One region of the Variovorax sp. SRS16 genome, then DNA from elsewhere that is predicted to be linked to it. Evidence: predicted binding sites of a transcription regulator. Region 1 holds the regulator's gene; the other holds the start of a gene.
The links. Region 1 encodes HrcA, which represses chaperone genes, less so after heat shock. Its sites were predicted from a motif close to TTAGCACTCNNNNNNNNNGAGTGCTAA; they were not measured.
Positions count from the first base shown of each region.

Region 2: E5P2_RS05425 (co-chaperone GroES) is a predicted target of HrcA. The motif match lies at 1,590-1,616, and genes of this name have one in related genera.

Region 1 covers NZ_LR594666.1:4,486,619-4,490,023, forward strand. Annotated here, with positions in the region: gene E5P2_RS21710 (M20 family metallopeptidase) at 1-763, shown strand, start outside; gene E5P2_RS21715 (trimeric intracellular cation channel family protein) at 760-1,425, shown strand; tRNA gene E5P2_RS21720 (tRNA-Ile) at 1,488-1,564, opposite strand; gene hrcA (heat-inducible transcriptional repressor HrcA) at 1,606-2,610, opposite strand; gene E5P2_RS21730 (NAD kinase) at 2,639-3,405, shown strand, end outside.
Region 2 covers NZ_LR594666.1:1,130,874-1,134,278, forward strand. Annotated here, with positions in the region: gene groL (chaperonin GroEL) at 1-1,167, opposite strand, end outside; gene E5P2_RS05425 (co-chaperone GroES) at 1,219-1,509, opposite strand; gene E5P2_RS05430 (FadR/GntR family transcriptional regulator) at 1,729-2,436, shown strand; gene E5P2_RS05435 (CynX/NimT family MFS transporter) at 2,433-3,405, shown strand, end outside.

The sequences.
Region 1 (3,405 bases):
TCCGAAGCCCGACATCATCCTCGGCCAGCACGTGATGGTCGGTCCGGCCGGCACCGTGAACTACCGCCCCGGCGTCACGCTGTCCGCCGGAGACAGTCTGAAGATCAAGTTGTTTGGGCGCGGCTCGCACGGCTCGCAGCCGCAGACATCCATCGACCCGGTGATCATGGCCGCCGCGACCACGCTGCGCCTGCAGACCATCGTCTCGCGAGAGATTGCACCATCCGAGCCGGCGGTGCTCACGATCGGCTCGCTGCAGGCCGGCACCAAGGAAAACATCATCCCCGACGACGCCACCATCAAGCTGAACATGCGCACCTTCAGCGAGGACACGCGCGAGTACATGCTCAAATCGATCCGCCGCATCTGCTGCGCCGAGTGCGACGCCTCCGGTGCCGAGCAGCCGCCCGAGTTCACCACCATCAACAGCTACCCGCTGACCGAAAACGACCTGGTCGCCACGCAGAAGGTCGCGAAGGCATTCGGCCACCAGTTTGGCGAGAACGCCTCGCTGGCGCCTAGCCCGGCGTCGGCCAGCGAAGACTTCAGCATCTTCGGCCGCAGCTGGGGCGTGCCCTATGTGTTCTGGTTCGTCGGCGGCACCGCCCCGGCGGTATATGCCAAGGCCCAACAGGAAAAGACCATCAACAAGATCCCGAGCAACCACTCGCCGAAGTTCGCGCCGCAGATTCACCCGACGCTGGAGACCGGCTTGCAGGCCATGCTGACCGCCGCCAGCGCGTGGCTGTGCCCCGTCGCATGAACGTCCACGAATTGGCCCTTGCCGGCCTGAACGACCACCGCCTGTTCACCATGCTCGATCTGGCGGGCACCTTCGCCTTTGCCATCAGCGGTGCAGTCGCTGCCAGGGACCGCGGCCTCGACTGGTTCGGCGTCATCGTCATCGCGTTCACGGTCGCATGCGGCGGGGGCGTATTGCGCGACCTGTGCATCGGCGCTGTGCCGCCGGCGGGCCTGACCGATTGGCGTTACCTAGCCGTCGCGATGGCAGCGGCATTGATGACGATGGCCGCCAACACGCTGGTGGTGCGCCTCGCGCATCCGGTGATCCTGTTCGACTCCCTGGGCCTGGGGCTGTTTGCAGTGACCGGCGCGCAGAAGGCCATGATCTTTGGCCACAACGCCGAGGTGGCGGTGCTGATGGGCGTGCTCACCGCCGTGGGTGGTGGTGTCACGCGCGACGTGCTGCTCAATCGGGTGCCGGTGATCCTTCAGCGCGAGATCTATGCATCGGCTGCGCTGGTCGGCGCCGGCATCGAGGTCGCTGGCGAGCGCCTGGGATGGCTGTCGAACGGGCGAACCTGGGTCGCTCTGGCGGCGTGCTTCACGCTGCGTTATCTGTCGATGCGCTACAAGTGGAACCTGCCGCGCTCTTCCGGACGGGGCGGCAACGGCGCGGACTAGGGTCGCCCCGCATCGCCTGCTCGCGCCGAACCGTGCCCACGAATCGGCGAGATCGCCAAGCGTGGTGGGCGGGGTGGGACTTGAACCCACGGTCAATGGATTATGAGTCCACTGCTTTAACCAACTAAGCTACCCGCCCGGGCAACTTCGAATCATGCCACGAGCGCCGCCGGCCTCTCGCTACTTGCGATGGCTCAGCGCGTTGGTGACGAGTCGCGACGTGATGTCGACGATCTGGATCATGCGCTCGTACGGCATGCGGGTCGGCCCGATCACGCCGAGCGTCCCGACCACCTGCCCGTCGACCTCGTAGTTCGCGCTGACGATCGACAGGTCCTCGAAAGGCACGACCTGGCTCTCACCGCCGATGAAGATGCGCACACCGTCCGCCTTGCTCGAGACGTCGAGCAAACGCATCAGCTGCGCCTTCTGCTCGAACAGTTCGAAGGCACGACGCAGATGGCCCATGTCGCTGGAAAAATCGGTGACTGCCAGCAGATTGCGCTCGCCTGCGATCACCACCTCGTCCTGGGCTTCCGTCAGCACCTCGGAGCTCACTCTGACCGCCGCCTGCATCAAGGCCGCGATTTCGCTGCGCAACTGCTCGACCTCCGACTGGAGGCGATCGCGCACCTGCTCGATCGACAGGCCTGCGTAATGCGTGTTGATGTAGTTGGAAGCTTCGACCAGCTGCGATTGCGTGTAGTCCACTTCCGGGAAAATCACGCGGTTCTGCACGTCGCCATCGGGCGAGACGATGATCACGAGCAGGCGTCGATCGGAAAGCCGCAGGAATTCGATCTGCTTGAACACCGAGGCGCGGCGCGGCGCCATCACCACGCCGACGAACTGCGACAGATTCGACAGCAGGTTCGCGGCATTCGTGATCACCCGCTGTGGCTGGTCCGCAGCCAGGCTCGGCGTGGCGAACTGCTCGCGCTGGGCCGTCAGCATGGTGTCGACGAACAGCCGATAGCCGCGCGCGGTCGGGATGCGGCCTGCCGAGGTGTGCGGACTGGCGATCAATCCGAGGTCTTCGAGGTCGGACATCACGTTGCGGATGGTGGCCGGCGACAGCTCGAGCCCCGAAGCGCGCGAGAGCGTGCGCGAGCCCACCGGCTGTCCGTCAGCGATGTAGCGCTCAACCAGAGCCTTGAGCAGCAACTTGGCGCGGTCGTCCAGCATTGACTCATTTTAATGTTGTAATTTGTAGATGACCTCCTGCTTTCGGCACGTCGCACTCATAGGTAAATACCAGGCCTCCGGCGCCCGGGCGCAGTGCGGCGCGCAGGACAATGTCATGGAAAGCATCGGCGTCTTCCTGGAATCGCAAGGCTGCGAGGTTTTCGTTGAGCAATCGCATGCCGACGACGTCGAGACGAGCCGCTACGCGGCGCTCACGGTCGAGGAGATCGGCCAGCGATGCGATCTGGGCCTGGTGGTCGGCGGCGATGGCACCATGCTCGGCATCGGGCGCCAGCTTGCGCCGTACGGCGTACCGCTGATCGGCATCAATCGCGGCCGGCTCGGCTTCATCACCGATATTTCGCTGGACAACTACCAGGCGACCTTGATTCCGATGCTGGCCGGGGAGTACGAGGAAGACCATCGCAGCCTCATGCATGCGCAGGTGATGCGCGACGGCGCTTCGGTGTTCGACGCACTCGCCATGAACGACGTGGTCGTCAATCGCGGCGCGACCTCGGGCATGGTAGAGCTGCGCGTCTCGGTGGGCCGCCACTTCGTGGCCAACCAGCGCGCCGACGGGTTGATCATCGCCTCCCCCACGGGCTCGACGGCCTACGCGCTGTCCGCGGGCGGCCCCTTGCTGCACCCTGCGGTTCCCGGCTGGGTGCTGGTGCCGATCGCGCCGCACACGCTGTCGAACCGTCCGATCCTGCTGCCGGACGCGGACGAGGTCTCGATCGAGTTGGTCGGCGGGCGCGATGCGAGCGCCAATTTCGACATGCAGTCGCTGGC
Region 2 (3,405 bases), 3.4 Mb from region 1:
CATTTCGACTTCGGTGGCAGCGCCGACCTTGATCACGGCCACACCGCCGGCCAGCTTGGCCACGCGCTCTTGCAGCTTTTCGCGGTCGTAGTCGCTGGTGGCTTCCTCGATCTGCACGCGCACTTGCTTGACGCGGGCTTCGATGTCGCCAGCGGCGCCGGCGCCGTCGATGATGATGGTGTTTTCCTTGCCCACTTCGATGCGCTTGGCCTGGCCCAGATCGGCCAGCGTCACCTTCTCGAGCGTCAGGCCCACTTCTTCAGCGATGACCTTGCCGCCCGTCAGGATGGCGATGTCTTCCAGCATGGCCTTGCGACGGTCGCCGAAGCCCGGTGCCTTGACGGCCACGACCTTCAGGATGCCGCGGATCGTGTTCACGACCAAAGTAGCAAGGGCTTCGCCTTCGACTTCTTCGGCAACGATCAGCAGCGGACGGCCGGCCTTGGCGACTTGTTCCAGCGTCGGCAGCAGGTCGCGGATGTTGCTGATCTTCTTGTCGAACAGCAGCACGAACGGGTTCTCGAGCAGCGCCGATTGCTTCTCGGGGTTGTTGATGAAGTAGGGCGACAGGTAGCCGCGGTCGAACTGCATGCCTTCGACGACGTCGAGTTCGCTCTCGAGCGACTTGCCGTCTTCGACGGTGATCACGCCTTCCTTGCCGACCTTGTCCATCGCGTCGGCGATGAGCTTGCCGATGGTTTCGTCGCTGTTGGCCGAGATCGAGCCGACTTGCGCGATTTCCTTCGAGGTCGTGGTGGCCTTGGATGCCTTCTTGAGCTGCTCGACCAGGGCGGTGACCGCCTTGTCGATGCCGCGCTTCAGGTCCATCGGGTTCATGCCGGCGGCGACCAGCTTGAAGCCTTCGCGAACGATGGCCTGGGCCAGCACGGTCGCGGTGGTGGTGCCGTCACCGGCGTTGTCCGAAGTCTTGGAAGCCACTTCCTTCACGAGCTGGGCGCCCATGTTCTGCAGCTTGTCCTTGAGTTCGATTTCCTTGGCCACGGACACGCCGTCCTTGGTCACGGTCGGGGCACCGAACGAACGTTCGAGCACCACGTTGCGGCCCTTGGGGCCCAGGGTCACTTTGACTGCGTTGGCGAGGATGTTGACACCCTCGACCATGCGCGCGCGGGCTTCACCGCCGAAGACTACGTCTTTTGCTGCCATGAGATTTCTCCGAAGAATTCAGTTGAGATTGAGTGAGCGGGTGGAAGCGAGTTACTTCTCGACGACCGCGAAGAGGTCTTCTTCCTTCATGACCAGCAGTTCGTCGCCGTCGACCTTGACGGTCTGGCCGCTGTACTTGCCGAACAGGACACGGTCGCCGACCTTGACGCTCATCGCGCCGAGTTCGCCCTTGTCGTTCTTCTTGCCGGGACCGACGGCCAGCACCTCGCCCTGATCGGGCTTCTCGGCGGCGGCGTCGGGGATCACGATGCCCGAGGCGGTCTTGGTTTCACTGTCAACACGCTTGACGATCACGCGATCGGCCAAAGGACGAAGTTTCATTGCATCTCCTGGATAAGAAACTGGTTGGGTTTGGGTGCTGGCGTCACCGCCGGCTTCCGTCGACTGGGCGAAGGTGCTTGTTAGCACTCTGCTTCAGCGAGTGCTAATCATAAGGGTGTTTTGGCGCTTTTCAAGCTCGGCGGAATGCGCGCGATGCGGGCGATGAGACCCTGCGGACCGTCCGGCATTGGATGGGTTCTAAAATCATCCAATGATTCGATGATTGAATCGGGCCGCTCCACATCCATGCTCCAGCACGCTCCCCGCGCTTCGCTTTCCAACGCCGCCGCCGACGGCATTCGCGCCGAGATCGCCAACGGGCGCTGGGCCGTCGGCACCCGCATTCCCATCGAACCCCATCTCGCGCAGATGCTGGGCGTGAGCCGCGGCACGGTGCGCGAAGCGGTCAAGACGCTGGTGTCGGGCGGGCTGCTCGAAGTGCGCCAGGGATCGGGCACCTATGTGCGCTCGGATGTGGACGCGTCGACCAGCCTGCAGAAGCTGCGCCGCGCCAGCCTGCGCGACCAGTTCGAGCTGCGTTGTGCGCTCGAGGCCGAAGCGGCGCGTCTCGCGGCGCTGCGCCATACCGCCGGCGACCTGCAGCAGCTTCGAACCCTGCTCGAGCGGCGCGGCCGGGCCGAGGATGCCGGCGGCGCGGCCGGCTTCGTCGATCGCGATCTGGCTTTTCACCTCGCCATCGTCGACATGTCCGGCAATCTGGCCCTGGTGGAGACCTGCCGCTTCGTCACGGGCTACATCCGCGAAACCATCGCCGCCACCGCGGCCATCGAACTGCCCGAACCCGACGAGGCTGCGCACCAGGCCATCGTCGAAGCCATTGCCAGCCGCGACCCGGAACGGGCTGCCGCCACGGTCCGCGATTTCATGGCGCACATCTCCAAGGCGTTCGCGTCTGCCACCCCATGAACCCCACCCCATTCGCCACGCTCCCTGCCGCCGACCTGCTGATCGACGTCGAAGCCGACAACCTTCCGCCGCCCCGCCCGACGCCCGCCGAGAGCCGAAGCCGCCAGTTGCTGCTGGGCCTGAGCGTCGTGCTGATCGCGTTCAACCTGCGGCCGGTGTTTTCCAGCCTGTCGGTCATGCTGCCCGAGATCATGGCGGCGACCGGGCTGTCGCCGACGGCGGCCAGTTTTCTCACGACGCTGCCGGTGATCTGCCTGGGCCTGTTCGCGCCGCTCGCGCCCTGGCTCGGACGCCGTGTCGGGACGGAGCGCACGCTGCTGGGCTGCATGGTGCTGATCCTGGTCGGCACGCTGCTGCGCGGCGCCGGCAGCATCCCGCTGCTGTTCCTCGCATCGGCGATCGCGGGCACGGGCATTGCGGTCAGCAACGTGCTGCTCTCGGGCCTGGTCAAGCGCGACTTCGCGCGCCACGAAGCGCTCATGATGGGCCTGTACACGATGGCGGTGTGCGGCGGTGCCGCCAGCGCCGCCGGCCTCACGGTGCCGCTGTCGCACGCGCTGGGCGGCGGCTGGACGCATGCGCTGGCGTTGTGGGCGGTGCCGGCGGCGGTCATCACGCTGCTGTGGGCGCCGCAGGCGCTGCCGCTGCGCCCGATGGCCAGCGAATCGGGCTATGCGGTGCGCGGGCTGTGGCGCGATCGGCTGGCCTGGCAGGTGACCTTGTTCATGGGGTTGCAGTCCTCGCTCGCCTATATCGTCATGGGTTGGCTCGCGCCGATCCTGCGCGAACGCGGACTGGCCGGCGACGCGGCCGGCTACGTGGTGTCGCTCTCGGTCATCGTCCAGGTGGTCACCTGCCTCGTGGCGCCGTCGATCGCGGTCCGGTGCCGCAACCAGTCCGGCATGGCGGCCGCCGTCGCCGTGTTCACGGTCGCGGCGATGCTGGGCTGCCTCTTCGCGCCGTTGTCCG